Regions from separate parts of the Streptomyces sp. NBC_00637 genome, predicted to be linked through region 1. Evidence: riboswitches for the same ligand, from Rfam matches in the RefSeq annotation. Region 1 holds a riboswitch; the other holds the start of a gene.

What was found. Region 1 has a riboswitch for thiamine pyrophosphate ahead of OG440_RS10135 (thiamine ABC transporter substrate binding subunit). Riboswitches for the same ligand answer to the same signal wherever they lie in the genome.
Region 2: linked by a shared signal. The riboswitch ahead of thiC (phosphomethylpyrimidine synthase ThiC) and the one ahead of OG440_RS10135 (thiamine ABC transporter substrate binding subunit) in region 1 are both predicted to bind thiamine pyrophosphate.

What each region holds. Positions count from the first base shown of each region.
Region 1 is NZ_CP109046.1:2,394,720-2,402,513, forward strand. It holds gene OG440_RS10125 (ABC transporter ATP-binding protein) at 14-1,033, opposite strand; gene OG440_RS10130 (ABC transporter permease) at 1,034-2,704, opposite strand; gene OG440_RS10135 (thiamine ABC transporter substrate binding subunit) at 2,680-3,756, opposite strand; TPP riboswitch at 3,848-3,953, opposite strand; gene rlmN (23S rRNA (adenine(2503)-C(2))-methyltransferase RlmN) at 3,980-5,086, opposite strand; gene OG440_RS10145 (phosphatidate cytidylyltransferase) at 5,329-6,510, opposite strand; gene frr (ribosome recycling factor) at 6,510-7,067, opposite strand; gene pyrH (UMP kinase) at 7,239-7,794, opposite strand, start outside.
Region 2 is NZ_CP109046.1:4,280,745-4,288,538, reverse strand. It holds gene OG440_RS18755 (VWA domain-containing protein) at 1-1,021, opposite strand, end outside; gene OG440_RS18750 (hypothetical protein) at 1,018-1,647, opposite strand; gene OG440_RS18745 (hypothetical protein) at 1,681-2,058, opposite strand; gene thiC (phosphomethylpyrimidine synthase ThiC) at 2,173-3,999, opposite strand; TPP riboswitch at 3,992-4,181, opposite strand; gene OG440_RS18735 (YibE/F family protein) at 4,566-6,170, shown strand; gene OG440_RS18730 (SsgA family sporulation/cell division regulator) at 6,332-6,778, opposite strand; gene OG440_RS18725 (IclR family transcriptional regulator) at 6,879-7,736, opposite strand.

The DNA.
Region 1 (7,794 bases):
TCCCGACCGGCGGTCAGTCCAGTACGACGGTCTCGGTCGCGTCGAAGGACACTCCGACCACGGCCCCGACCTCCGGCGCGTCCCGCAGCGTGCACGCCGCCTCCAGCCTCGGCGCGCCCTGCGGCTGAAGGTGCACGGCGACATGCGTGCCGCGAAAGGTGCGGGCGGCGACCGAACAGCGCAGTCCCTCGTCCGCGCCCACCAGACGCACACCGGCGGGCCGGACCAGCAGCGTGCGCGCCCCCTGCGCCGACCCGGCCGGCACCGGCACCTTGCCCCACGGCGTGACCGCGGCCTCTTCCGTGACGGTCGCCTCCACCACGTTGTCGAAGCCGAGGAAACGCGCCACGAACGCGTCCGCCGGCCGCTGCCACACCTCCAGCGGCGTACCGGACTGGGCGATCCGCCCGTCCCGCATCACCACGACCCGGTCGGCGAGCGCGAACGCCTCCCCCTGGTCGTGGGTGACCGCCAGCACGGTCGTCCCCAACCTGCCGAACAGCTCCCGAAGTTCGACGACCAGCCGTTCCCGCAACGACCGGTCGAGCTGACCGAGTGGCTCGTCGAGCATCAGCAGCCGGGGGCGCGGTGCGAGGGCCCTGGCCAGCGCCACCCGCTGCTGCTCCCCACCGGAGAGCGCGGCCACCGCACGTCGAGCGGCGCCCGGAAGCCCGACCATGTCGAGCAACTCCGCCACCCGCTCGCCCTGTCGGGTCCTTGGCATGCCGTGCATCCGCAGCCCGAAGGCCACGTTGCCGCCCACGTCCCGCTGCGGGAACAGCTGATGGTCCTGGAACATCAGCCCGAGCTCCCGCCGGTGCGCGGGCACCCCCGCCTGGTCGCGTCCGTCGAGCAGCACCCGTCCGGCGTCCAGCGGCTGGAGCCCGGCCACCGCCCGCAACAGCGTCGACTTGCCGCTGCCACTCGGCCCCAGCACACACACCACCTCGTGCTCGGCGACCGCGAGGTCGACGGCGTCCAGCACGGGCCGGCCGCCGAACCGCACGGTGGCGCGCTCCAGTTCCAGCAGCATCTACAACTCCCCCGTCCGGTCGGTCCGCAGTCGCTCCAGCACCAGCAGAGCCACCACGCACACCACCATCAGAATCGTCGAAAGGGCCATCGCCTGGCCGTAGTTGATCTCCCCTGCCCGGCCCAGCAACCGTGCGACGGCGACCGGCAGCGTCGGGTTGTCGGGCCGCGCGATGAACACCGTCGCCCCGAACTCGCCGAGCGACACCGCGAAGGCGAACCCGGCCGCGACGAGCAGCGCCCGCCACACCATCGGCAGGTCGACCTCGCGCCACACCCGCCACGGCGACGCCCCGAGCACGGCCGCCGCCTCGCGCAGCCGCTGGTCCACCGCCCGCAGCACCGGCAGCATGGTCCGAACGACGAAGGGGACGCCGACCAGCGCCTGCGCGAGCGGCACCAGGATCCAGGTACCGCGCAGGTCGAGCGGAGGCTCGTCGAGCGCGATCAGGAACCCGAAGCCGACGGTCACCGCGGAGACGCCGAGCGGCAGCATCAGCAGCGCGTCGAAGCCACGGACCAGCCGTCCGGCGTCCCGTCGGGTGAGCGCGGCCGCGGCGAGCCCACCGACGGCCACGGCGATCGCGGTCGCGGTGACGGCGTACTGGAGCGAGTTGCCGATCGCGTCGATCGGCGGAACCAGGAAGACATTGCCGTCGTCGCTGGTCAGCGCCCTGTAGTAGGCGAAGTCGGGCGCGTCGAACGAGCGCTGCGCCAGCACCGCCAGCGGCAGCACCAGCAGGACGGCGATCGTGCCGAGCACCCCGGCCAGCAGCGCCCACTGCCCGGCGCCGCGCGGCCGTCGTGCCGTCACCGACGGGTCCACCAGCCGCAACGCGGTCTCCCGCCGCCGTACGGTCCGGGCGTGCACGGCGAGGATCGCGCCGACGGCCACGAACTGGACGATCGTGAGGACGGCGGCCGTGGACAGATCGAAGATCTCGGAGGTCTGCCGGTAGATCTCCACTTCGAGGGTGGAGAAGGTGGGGCCGCCGAGGATCTGCACCACCCCGAAGGAGGTGAAGGTGAAGAGGAAGACCATCAGCGCGGCGGCGGCGACGGCGGGCCCCAGGGCGGGCAGCGTGACCGTGCGCCACGCGGTCAGGCGGGACGCGCCGAGCATCCGCGCCGCCTCCTCCTGCCGGGGATCGAGCTGCGACCACAGCCCGCCCACCGTCCGTACCACGACCGCGTAGTTGAAGAAGACGTGCGCCAGCAGGATCGCCCACACCGTGGTGTCCAGCCGTACGCCCCACAGCTCGTCGAACAGTCCGCCACGCCCGACGAGCGCCAGGAACGCCGTGCCGACGACGACCGTCGGCAGCACGAACGGGACGGTCACGACCGCGCGCAGCACGTGCCGGCCCGGGAACTCCAGGCGGGCGAAGACATACGCGGCCGGCAGCGCGACCAGGAGCGTGAGCGCCGTGGAGGCCAGCGCCTGCCAGGTGGTGAACCACAGCACGTGCCGGATGCCGGACTGCGCGAGCACGTCCCACAGCCGCCCGAAGCCCCCGTCCCCGTCGGCGCCGAGCCCACGGGCGACGATCGCGGCGACCGGGTAGGCGAAGAAGACCGCGAAGAACGCGACGGGCACGGCCATGAGTCCGAGCCGCGCCGCGTTCCCCGCGCGGGCCTCGCGTCTGCTCACTTCAGTACGAGCGAGGTCCATGACTTGACCCAGTCGTCACGGTTGTCGGCGATCTTCGCCGGGTCCAGGGTCTCGGGGTCCTTCGCCTGCGGCCCGAACTGCGTGAACTCCGCCGGGACCTCGGCCCCCTTGCGCACCGGGTAGACGAACATGTTCAGCGGCATGTCCTGCTGGAACTCCGCGGTGAGCAGGAAGTCGAGGAGCGCCTTGCCGCCCTTGGCGTTGGCGGCGTTGCTCAGCAGACCCGCGTACTCGACCTGGCGGAAACAGGTGCCCGCGGAGACGCCGGTCGGGGCGGTGGCCGGCTTCGGGTCGCCGTAGATCACCTCGGCGGGCGGCGAGGAGGCGTACGAGACGACGAGCGGCCGGTCGGCCCCCGCCTTCTTTCCGCCCGCGGACCCGGAGAACTCCTCGTTGTAGGCCTGCTCCCAGCCGTCGACGACCTTCACGCCGTTGGCCTTCAGCTTCTTCCAGTAGTCCGCCCAGCCCCCGTCGCCGTACTTCGCCGCCGTGCCCAGCAGGAAGCCGAGGCCGGGCGAGGAGGTGGCCGCGTTCTCGGTGACCAGCAGGTTCTTGTACGCGGGCTTCAGCAGGTCGTCGAAGGAGGCGGGCGGTGTCAGCTTGTGCTCGCTGAAGTACGCCTTGTCGTAGTTGACGCAGATGTCGCCGGTGTCGACCGGCGTGACCCGGTGCTTGTCCTGGTCGGCCCGGTACGCGGGCAGAACCTGGTCGGTGCCCTTCGCCTCGTACGACTGGAACAGCCCGTTGTCGAGGGCGCGCGACAGGAGGGTGTTGTCGACGCCGAAGAAGACGTCGCCCTGCGGGTTGTCCTTGGTGAGGATGGCCTTGTTGACGGCCTGACCGGCGTCGCCGTCCTTGAGGACCTTCACCTGGTAGCCGGACTTCTTCTCGAAGTCCGCGAGCACGCTCTTGGAGACGGCCCACGAGTCGTGGCTGACGAGGGTGACGGTCTTGGAGTCGGCCGCCGAACCGCCGTCGTCCGACGATCCGCAGGCGGACAGCGTGACGAGGCCGAGGCCGACGGCCGCGGCCACGAACGTCCTGGTGTGCACTGGATTTCCTCCTGGGGTTGACCAGGAAGAGACGCGGCCCTGCCCGGGCACCGGCGGAAGGTTCCGCCGGCGCCCGGGCAGGGCGCAACAGCTTGAGTGATGACCGAACTTCCTACCCAGAATGACCTGGGCAAGGTTCAGAGGGTCTGCGGACTCTCCCGCACTCTCAGCGCTGTGGCGCTCCCCTGTCGGAATATGAAGATGTACTGATACCGAGGTCAGACTACCGCTCGGTGGCAGCGAGCTGACCGCACGCCCCGTCGATCTCCTGACCACGGGTGTCCCGGACCGTCACGGGCACCCCGTGCGCGGCGATCGCCTCGACGAAGGCCTTCTCGTCCTCGGGCCGGGAGGCCGTCCACTTCGAACCCGGGGTCGGGTTGAGCGGGATGAGGTTGACGTGCACGGGCTTGCCGCGCAGCAGCCGCCCGAGCCGGTCACCACGCCAGGCCTGGTCGTTGATGTCGCGGATCAGCGCGTACTCGATGGACAGCCGGCGCCCGGACCGCTCGGTGTACTCGAACCCGGCGTCCAGCACCTCGCGCACCTTCCACCGCGTGTTCACGGGGACGAGGGTGTCGCGCAGCTCGTCGTCCGGCGCGTGCAGGGAGATCGCGAGCCGGCACTTGAAGCCCTCGTCGGAGAACCGGTGGATGGCCGGCACCAGCCCGACCGTCGACACGGTGATGCCCCGCTGCGAGAGGCCGAGTCCGTCCGGAGCCGGGTCGGTGAGCGCGCGGATGGCACCCACGACCCGCTTGTAGTTGGCGAGCGGCTCGCCCATCCCCATGAAGACGATGTTGGAGAGCCTGGCCGGCCCTCCGGGCACCTCACCGTCCCGCAGCGCCCGCATCCCGTCGACGATCTGGTGCACGATCTCGGCGGTGGACAGGTTCCGGTCCAGCCCCGCCTGCCCGGTCGCGCAGAACGGGCAGTTCATCCCGCACCCGGCCTGCGAACTGATGCACATCGTCACCCGGTCCGGGTAGCGCATCAGCACCGACTCCACGAGCGTGCCGTCGAACAGCCGCCACAGGGTCTTGCGGGTGGTCCCCGCGTCCGTCGACAGATGCCGCACGACCGACATCAGGTCCGGCAGCAGCGCCTCACGCAGCTTCTCGCGAGCACCGGCGGGGATGTCGGTCCACTCCGCCGGGTCGTGCGCATAGCGCGCGAAGTAGTGCTGCGCCAGCTGCTTGGCACGGAACGGCTTCTCCCCGATCTCCGCCACGACCTCCTTCCGCTCGGCGGGCGAGAGGTCGGCGAGATGCCGCGGCGGCTTCTTGGCTCCGCGGGGGGCGACGAAAGTAAGTTCTCCGGGCTTCGGCATAACCCTTCCAGTGTCGCAGATCAACTCGGGCAGCCCAGGCCACAGCAGGGTGGGGGCGGTCACTGGCGGGTGCCGTCCGTCAGCCCGGATCGGCCTCGCACGGTCCGGGAACGAGGTCTCCCGGATCCGACGGCCCGGCCACGGCCCGGCAGGGCACGGCACGGCACGGCACCAGCACGGCGACGGGCCCTCTCCCCGCATTCCGGGGAGAGGGCCCGTACGAGCCGGTGGTACCGGGTGGATCAGCCCGAGCCCACGAACAGGACGAGGAGCAGCCACACGACGGGGGCCGTGGGCAGCAGGGAGTCCAGGCGGTCCATGATGCCCCCGTGGCCGGGGAGCAGCGTGCCCATGTCCTTGATGCCCAGGTCCCGCTTGATCATCGACTCGCCCAGGTCGCCGAGCGTGGCGCTGGCCGCGACGGCCAGGCCGAGCAGCAGACCCTGCCACCAGGTGCCGTCGTCGATCACGAACTGCATCAGCAGCGCGCCGGCGACCATCGCGAACGACACCGCGCCGAGCAGGCCCTCGCGGGTCTTGCCCGGGCTGATGCGCGGGGCGAGCTTGGTCTTGCCGAAGCGCCAGCCGACGGCGTAGGCGCCCGTGTCGCTGACGACCGTCAGGAGCAGGAACGTCATGACGCGGAAGGCTCCGTCGTCGGCGGTGAGCATCAGGGCGACGAACGTGGCCAGGAACGGGACGTAGAAGGCCGCGAAGACGCCGGCGGTGACGTCCTTGAGGTAGCCCTCCGGCGGCTCGGTCATCCGCCAGACCAGCACCGCGAGGGCGGTGAGGGCCATGGCGACCCAGGCGCCCTCGGGACCGCGCACGTAGCCGGCGACGACCATGGCCGCCCCGCCGACCGCGAGCGGCACGAGCGGCGCCTTGATGCCCTTGCGCTCCTGGAGCCTGCTGGTCAGCTCCCACAGGCCGACGACCACGGCGACCGCTATCACGCCGATGAACACGGCCTTGACGACGAACAGCGACGCGATGATCACCACACCGAGCCCGACCCCGACCCCTATGGCCGCGCCCAGGTCTCGGCCCGCACTCTTCTTCTGGGGTGCGGGCGCCGGGTGAGGGGCGTCGGGCATGGGCTCCGGATTCTGCGGCACCGCCGCGTAGGGCTGTGCCGTCGGTGTGTCGTGGCCGTGGGCGGCGTCGCCGTACGGCTGGTTGCCGTAGGGCCGGTTGGAGAACAAGGGGCCGCCCGGCCGAGCGGCCCCCCGGTCGTCATCCTGGTTTCCGCCGTGCGCGGGGACGTCGGGGACGATGGGCATGGGGCGAGTCTGCTGCGCCTCAGGCGCATCGTACGCGGGACCCGCCGGGGCGGCCCCCTGGACAGGCCCCTGGTCGACGGGCCCCCAGTACCCGGCCCGCGACCCGGCGTGTGGCGGTGAGCCCCAGGAAGAGTCGTTCATCAGACCTCGAGCAGCTCCGCTTCCTTGTGCTTCAGGAGCTCGTCCACCTGGGCGACGTACTTCGCGGTGGTGTCGTCGAGTTCCTTCTCGGCACGGCGGCCCTCGTCCTCGCCGACCTCGCCGTCCTTGATCATCTTGTCGATCGCGTCCTTGGCCTTGCGGCGGACCGCGCGGATGGACACCTTGGCGTCCTCGCCCTTGCCCTTGGCGACCTTGATGTAGTCGCGGCGGCGCTCCTCGGTCAGCTCGGGGAACACCACTCGGATGATGTTGCCGTCGTTGCTCGGGTTGACGCCCAGGTCGGAGTCGCGGATCGCCTGCTCGATGTTGCGCAGGGCGGTCTTGTCGAACGGGGTCACCACCGCCATGCGCGGCTCCGGCACGGAGAACGAGGCCAGCTGGTTGATCGGCGTCGGTGCGCCGTAGTAGTCGGCAACGATCTTGTTGAACATCGCCGGGTGCGCACGGCCGGTGCGGATCGCGGCGAAGTCCTCCTTGGCGACCACGACGGCCTTCTCCATCTTCTCCTCGGCCTCGAGGAGGGTCTCTTCGATCACCACTTGCTCCTGCGTGTCTTGAGTAGGCCCGGCTGCGGTTCCTTGCGGAGGCGGGCCGGCTGCGTCGCGTCTTGTTCCTGCACGGTTCCCGACCGGCAGGACATTGTCCATCCCCCGGCCACGCCCCGTCCCCCGGTCAGGTGTTGTCGTACGAAACCGGGGGTCTTCCGGTCAGGCCCGGCTGCCTTGCTCACCCACAAGCGTGCCGATCTTCTCACCCTTCACGGCGCGAGCGATATTGCCCTCGGTCAGAAGCTCGAAGACGAGGATCGGGAGCTTGTTGTCGCGGCACAGCGTGATCGCGGTCATGTCGGCGACCTTCAGGTCGCGGGTGATGACCTCGCCGTAGCCGAGGGCGTCGAATTTGACGGCCGCCGGGTTGGTCTTCGGGTCGGAGTCGTAGACGCCGTCCACGCCGTTCTTGCCCATCAGCAGCGCCTCGGCGTCGATCTCCAGGGCGCGCTGGGCGGCGGTGGTGTCGGTGGAGAAGTACGGCATGCCCATACCGGCACCGAAGATGACCACACGGCCCTTCTCCAGGTGCCGCACGGCACGCAGCGGGATGTACGGCTCGGCGACCTGGCCCATGGTGATGGCGGTCTGCACGCGGCTGTCGATGCCCTCCTTCTCCAGGAAGTCCTGGAGGGCGAGGCAGTTCATGACCGTGCCGAGCATGCCCATGTAGTCCGAGCGGGCTCGGTCCATGCCGCGCTGCTGGAGCTCGGCG
Region 2 (7,794 bases), 1.9 Mb from region 1:
CCAACCGCAGGTCCGGAAGGCGCGCGGCCTCGCTGGCGAAGGTCCAGGCCTGCATTTCGCCGTCGTCGTCCAGTTCCGCCGCCACCGCCGCCATGCGCTCCACGACGTCGGCCACCACGCCACGTGAATACAGGAACGCCATGGACCCCGAGGCATCGAGGACGAGCACGATCCGCGCGCTGATCCCCAGCGCCCCTTGCTTGCGCAGACTGACGGCGACCTGCTCCTTGCGCAGGGACAACCGCTTACGCATGTCGACGGGAAGCCGCTCCTCCCCCTTGCTCGGACGAGGTCCGCCGGGCGGTGTGCCTGCCGAGAGGGTGCTCGGCGCTGGGGGGTCTGCCGGCGGGGTGTGTGTCGGGGGCGTACCTGTCGGTGCGGTGGGCGCGGGGGTGACGCTCCATGGAGTCACCGCAGGTGGAGCGGCCGCTGGCGGGTTGAGCGGGGTGGCAGCCGGGCGGTTGAGCGGGGTGGCCGTCGGCTCCGGCTCTTCGTCGACCGTGATCCCGAAGTCCGTGGCAACCCCCGCCAGCCCGGAGGCGTACCCCTGCCCGACGGCCCGGAACTTCCAGCGCCCTTCGCGCCGGTACAGCTCACCCGCGATGAACGCGGTCTCCGTCTCGGCCCGCATCTCGAACCGGGCCACCTCCGTTCGCCCGTCGCCGCCGAGCAGCCTCAAGGTCAGGCCGGTCACCTGACCGAAGGAGCCGCCGTCGGCCGATGCGCACAGCACCACACGCGTGATGGCGCCTTCCAGCGAGCGCAGGTCCACCTGGACGGTGTCGGTCAGCACACCGGCATCGCTCCGCTTGCCGACGTGCCGCACGGCGCCGGACGCGTGCACGGGCTGGTTGTAGAAGACGAAGTCCCCGTCGTCACGTACCCGTCCGTCCTGCGCCAGCAGCAGCGCCGAAGCATCGATGTCCGGCCCACCGGCGCTTTCGGCCCAGCTGAGTTCGACCCGTACGTCCGCCTCGTCGACCGGCAGATTGGCACCCTTGCTCAGGAATCGCGCTGTCATGGACGCAAGTGTGCCGAGCCGGCGCCCCGAGGCAACCGGACGAACGCGATGCTTTCCTCCTGGGCGACCGCCAGGAGCGTGCCGTCGGGACGCATGGCCGCGACGGGTGTCGGTATGTGGGTGACTCCGTAGGCTCCGTCACGGCGGGACACCTTCACCTCGGGCCATTCCGCCGGCACTTCACCGGTCATGACGTCGATCAGCCGAGGGTGCCCGTGCAGCGAGACGACACGGCCACCACCCGCCATCAACGTGCCGACCTCGAAGTCGACGGAACTCCGACGCAGCCACGCGCGTCGGGACAGGGACCACACTCCTATCCGGCCAGGTCCGAGGTCGGGGCCGTCGTCGTCCTGGTCCTCGTCATCGTCATCGTCGTCGTCGTCGTCGAGATGCTCGCCTCCGGTAGCCACAGCCAGCAGGTCGTCGTCGAGCCAGCAGGCCGAGACCACCTCCGCATCGATCCCGGGCCGCGTCGGCAGCACCCCGTGCCCATCCAGTACGGCAGGGTCTGCCAGGGCTCTCTCCAGATCGAAGACCTCGACGATTCCGTACGGGTGCCACAACCAGCCGGCCACCAGCAGGTGCCTGCCGTCCCCGGTCACCGACAGCCGGGAATGGAACACGTCCTTCGCCTCGCGGGCGCCGGTGGTGAGCCGCTACCCGGACGCCACGTCCTCGATCTGGAGCACGTTGCACTCCTCCGGGCAGTGGATCAGGACCTCCCGGCCGTCCCTCAGAATCCCCAGGGCCACCGGGTAGTCGTAGTCCTCGGCATGGTCCGGGCTGCGCGTCAGTTCACGGAGGAGATGTGTCCCCTCCAACAAGCGCGCCTCGGTCCCCCGTTCCGCGTAGACGACGCTGTAGCGGCCCGACGGCGAGACGGCACCTCTGTCGAAGGCGGGACCGTGATCGACGGCCGTGCGGCGCTCCACACCGTCGCTGCTCCATACCCGGCCGCCGACCACGTCGACCAGCTCATCGCCCCGCCAGGCCAATGACCGGACCGGCGCCGTCGACTTCACCCATTCCAACAACGTCGTCTCTCCCCCTCGGTGACGACCCCTCCTGGCGCTGCCCCCAGGCCCGACCTCAGGTCCCCGCCCGAGCTCAGGTGTCGGACCTCGGAGGACAGCGCCGATCCAGGTACGTCAGTCAGCCAGCGGCAGGTACACCCGGTTCCCGCTCGCCGCGAACTCCTTCGACTTCTCCAGCATGCCCTCGGCGATCTCCTCCGGTGAGGCCCCGTCGGCCGCCCCGGCGCCGAACCGTTCGTTGATGCTCTGGCTGATCTTCATCGAGCAGAACTTCGGCCCGCACATCGAGCAGAAGTGCGCCGTCTTCGCCGGCTCCGCGGGGAGTGTCTCGTCGTGGAACTCCCGTGCGGTGTCCGGGTCGAGGGCGAGGTTGAACTGGTCTTCCCAGCGGAACTCGAAACGGGCGTCGGACAGCGCGTCGTCCCATTCCTGCGCACCCGGGTGCCCCTTGGCGAGGTCGGCTGCGTGGGCGGCGATCTTGTAGGTGATGACGCCGGTCTTGACGTCGTCACGGTTGGGCAGGCCCAGATGCTCCTTGGGCGTGACATAGCAGAGCATGGCCGTGCCCCACCAGGCGATCATCGCCGCACCGATGCCGGAGGTGATGTGGTCGTACGCGGGCGCGACGTCCGTCGTCAGCGGGCCGAGCGTATAGAACGGAGCTTCATCACAGATCTCCTGTTGAAGGTCGATGTTCTCCTTGATCTTGTGCATCGGGACATGGCCCGGGCCTTCGATCATCGTCTGAACATGGAAACGCTTCGCGATCCGGTTGAGTTCCCCGAGTGTCCTCAACTCGGCGAACTGCGCAGCGTCGTTGGCGTCCGCGATGGAACCGGGCCGCAATCCGTCGCCCAGCGAATAGGTGACGTCGTAGGCGGCGAGGATCTCGCAGAGCTCCTCGAAGTTCTCGTAGAGGAACGACTCCTTGTGGTGCGCGAGGCACCAGGCCGCCATGATCGAACCGCCGCGCGAGACGATGCCGGTCTTGCGGTTCGCGGTGAGCGGGACGTACGGGAGGCGGACGCCGGCGTGGACGGTCATGTAGTCCACCCCCTGCTCCGCCTGCTCGACGACCGTGTCCTTGTAGATCTCCCAGGTGAGCTCTTCCGCGCGGCCGTCGACCTTCTCCAGCGCCTGGTACAGCGGCACCGTGCCGATGGGGACCGGGGAGTTGCGCAGCACCCACTCGCGGGTGGTGTGGATGTTGCGGCCGGTCGACAGGTCCATGACCGTGTCGGCGCCCCACCGGGTCGCCCAGGTCATCTTCTCGACCTCCTCCTCGATGGAGGACGTCACCGCCGAGTTGCCGATGTTGGCGTTGACCTTCACCAGGAACCGCTTGCCGATGATCATCGGCTCGATCTCCGGATGGTTGACGTTGGCCGGCAGTACGGCGCGGCCCGCCGCGATCTCCTCGCGAACCACCTCGGGAGAAACGTTCTCCCGGATGGCCACGAACTCCATCTCGGGTGTGACCTCCCCCCGGCGCGCATAGGCGAGCTGAGTGACCGCCTCACCGTCCCTGCCCCGGCGCGGCAGGCGCGGCCGACCCGGGAAGACCGCGTCGAGGTTGCGCAGACCGCCGCGTGGCGAGGTGTGCTTGATGCCGTCGTCCTCGGGGCGGACCGGACGGCCCGCGTACTCCTCGGTGTCGCCCCGGGCGATGATCCAGTTCTCCCGCAACGGCGACAGGCCCCTGCGGACGTCGGTCTCGACGAGTGGATCGGTGTACGGGCCGGACGTGTCGTACAGGGTGACCGATTCTCCGTTGGTGAGATGCACCTGACGAACCGGCACCCGGAGATCGGGGCGAGCGCCCTCGATGAACCCCTTGTGCCAGCCGATGGACTTCCCGGCCTCCGAGGCGTTCACGTCGACCGTGCTCTCGCTGGTCGCGTTCTGCGTGAAGGCAGGCGTGCGTGCGTCCTTGTTGGTCATAAGACCTACTCCCTACGCCGGCATTACCCGGTAACAGGTTCGGCGGTCGACGCAGCGGCTACCGCCTGCCGATGTTTCATGTGAAACATCACTCGATTCGAGAGACGTTCCACGTGAAACATCGCGAAGACGGAGGTCAGCGCCCTCTCAGCCCGGTGCTCCGAGCTCCCGCGTGTGCAAAGGTTGCCTCCACGCTAGCGTCAATTCTGGCGCGGTGAACAGAGGGCCCGTGTCGTTCTTGCGATGATCGGTCGGTGACCACGACACACCAGCCCCCGTACCCGCCGCCCGAGCCGCCCCGCCGACCGGGCGCCGGCAGCGGCCCCGGCAATGGCTCGGGCAATGGCTCCGGCAACGGTTCCGTCGGCGGCCCCAGAGGCGACCGCGACTTCGGCGACGGTCACGACCACCCGCACAACCCCGACCGCGGCCCGGGATACGCCGGCGGGCTCGGCGGGCTGAGACGCGCCGCGGCTCCTGGCGGGCAAGGACCCGGCTACGGCAACGGCCAGGGATACGGGGACCGTCAGGGCCACGGGGACAGCCAGGAGTACGGAAACAGGCCCGTGCCCGGCCAGGAGTACGGCCCCGGCCACGGCGCCGGTCCTCGTCCGGGCCAGGGCCCTCGTCCTGATCCCGGTCACGGCTCTGCTCCGGGTGACGGATACGGCTTCGACCGCGAGCACGGTCATGGGCAGAGCCTCGACGGCGGTCATGGTGGCGGCACCGGGAGCGGTCACAGCGCGGGCGACGGCGGTGGTCACGGCCATGGCCCGGGCGACGGGCACGGCTCCGGTTCCGGCGGTGGGCACGGGCATTCGCACAGCCACAGTCACGGCCCGGCCGCTCCCGTCTCCCAGCACCTGCGCAAGGTCATCGCGGCCATCCTCATCCCGTTCGGCGCCGCGGTCCTGGTGGGCCTCGTGGTGTTGTGGCCCGGCGGGGCCCCGGCCCACGAGCGCACCGGAGTCGGCTTCGACCGGCAGACCCAACAGGCCACGGTCACCAAGGTCGTGAGCGTGAGCTGCGCGTCGGTGAACGCCTCGGGCGAGACCCCGACCGGCGACACCTCCACCGCCGAGGGCTCCTCCGCGCAGCAGCAGGCGAGCGGCGCCTGCAAGCGGGCCACGATCCGGGTGGACACGGGCGACGACAAGGGCCGTACGTTCACCGAGATCGTCCAGCCTGACCAGTCACGGCAGTTGGAGCAGGGCGAGAAGGTCGTGGTCGCCTACGAGCCCTCCGCGCCGAAGGACCTCCAGTACTCGGTCACCGACGTGAACCGCCGCATCCCCATGGCCGTCCTGGCCATCATCTTCGCGGTCGCCGTCGTGGTCGTCGGACGGCTGCGGGGCGTCATGGCGTTGGTCGCCCTGGCCATCAGCTTCATGGTGCTGAACTTCTTCGTCCTGCCCGCGATCCTTCAGGGGTCGAACCCGCTGGTGGTGGCGGTGGTGGGATCGAGTGCCATCATGCTGATCGCGCTGTATCTCTGTCACGGGCTCTCGGCCCGTACGTCCGTCGCCGTGCTCGGCACCCTGATCTCACTGCTGCTGATCGGCGTCCTCGGTTCGCTGTTCATCGACTGGGCCGCGCTGACCGGCAACACGGACGACAACACCGGCCTGATCCACGGCCTGTACCCGTCGATCGACATGAGTGGTCTGCTGCTGGCCGGCATCATCATCGGCTCGCTCGGCGTGCTCGACGACGTGACGGTCACCCAGACCTCGGCGGTCTGGGAACTGCACGAGGCCAACCCCGCGATGGGCTGGCGCGGCCTGTACCGGGCCGGTATCCGCATCGGCCGTGACCACATCGCGTCCGTGGTGAACACGCTCGTTCTCGCCTACGCCGGTGCCGCGCTACCGCTGTTGCTGCTCTTCTCGATCGCGCAGAGCAGCGTGGGCGCCGTCGCCAACAGCGAGCTGGTCGCCGAGGAGATCGTGCGCACCCTGGTCGGCTCGATCGGCCTGGTCGCCTCCGTGCCCGTCACGACGGTTCTGGCGGCCCTGGTGGTCTCCGCGGACCGGCCAGGCTCGGGCAAGGCACCCGGGACGGCTACGGAAGCGGCTCCGGCGATTCCGGCTGCGGCGACGGCCACGGGCGCGGGCACGGGCATGAGCAGCGCCCAGGTCCGGGGCGGCCGGGGCAGGCGGCGCAAGCGCTGAGGCGGGAGAGCGCCCGAGTGCCGACACCATCGGCCTGCTCCGGGCGCGCCACGCGTGCCCGGCACAGCCGTTCAGCGCCTGCGTCCCGCCGTGAAGAAGCGTTCCTGCACAACACCGATCGCTGTGCGGCACGCGGCACCCTTCGTCGCTTCGCCATCACGTCAGCCGGCGCTCTGCTCCTCCGCCAGGATCCGGTCCAGCGCCTCGTCCAAATGCGTGTCGAAATCGGCGAGAGCACCCTCCTGGCCCAACGGAACCAGCTTGTCGGTGCGGTCGAGGAACGCCACCAACGGGGCCGCCGACGAGCGGAACAGCGCCTGGTCGCCGCCTACCTGAAGACGGATCAGGACCTCCCCCAGCACATCGGGATCCACCGGCGAGACACGGACATCCCCCTCGCCGCACGGCCTGCCCACCCCGTCGATGAGCAACTCGCGCCCGAAGGCCCAGGTCACCGGGGCATCACCGGGCAGATGGAAGGTCAGTCGCACGGCATAGGGATCGCACGACTCGTAACCCAGCTCCACCGGAATGCGGAACGAGAGCTCCTCGGAGACGAGGAAGCTCATCATGACCTCTGCCTGTACTGCCTGTACCGACTCGCGCATCGCCTAACCCCGTCACTTACCGCCGACTGGCCGGGAATGGACCTTCTGACACTGCACGCATCTTGCAGAAAGTACACAACAGATCACAAGGAGTGAGTTTTCAGATACTGATAGAGATCGCCAGCGACCCCATCAGCCGTCCGACCTCGCTCTGAAGTTGCCGAGCCGCGGGCAGCAAACGGTCCGCCTGATGGGCGGGCAGAGAGATCGCCATCGTGGCCGCCGTGGTGCCCACGGTGATCGGAATGGCGGCGCACACGGTACCCAGCGCGTACTCCTGCCGTTCGACGACCGGCTCCATCCGCCGCATCCGCTCCAGGCGCCGCAACAGACTGTGGTTGTCACGCACCGTGTACGGGGTGATCGACTGCGCGGGATAGCGCTGCAGGTGGTCGCGGCGGGCGTCCTCGTCCAACTGGGCGAGCAGGCACTGGCCGATGGCGTGCGCGTGTCCGGTCTCGCCGAAGTCGGCCCACTCCTCGACCGCCGGATTGCCCGGGGTGTCGGAAACGCACATGATCTCGATCTCGCCGTCGCGGTACCTGGCGTAGTACACGGGAACACCGATCGAATCGCGCCACTGGGCGAGCGTGTCGGCGACCGTGCTGCGACGTTTCTGCGCCGCTCCGCTCCTGCCGAGCCGTTCAGCCGCCTCACCGAGGAAGAACAGCCCTTTGTCCCGTCGCAGATAGCCCTCGTGCACAAGGGTTCGCAGCAGGTGGTAGGCCGTGGGCAGCGCGAGCCCGGTCTCGCGGGCGAGTTGTTTGGCCGGAGCCCCGTACTCGTGCTCCGCGACGGATTCCAGCAGTCGCATGGCGCGCTGGACGGAGCCGATGAGGGTGGCGGCGGAGTGTGGGTGCTCGGGGGTGGTCGTGTTCGGTGGGCGTTGCAGCGGGGGCGCGGCGGAACGCGGCCGGGCGGGGGGTGCGAACGGTTCTGCCGATGCGGTGTCAACCATGACCAAGGGTCACTTCCGAAGCGCGAGGGGGGAGGCCCGTGCGGGGGGACACGGGAGG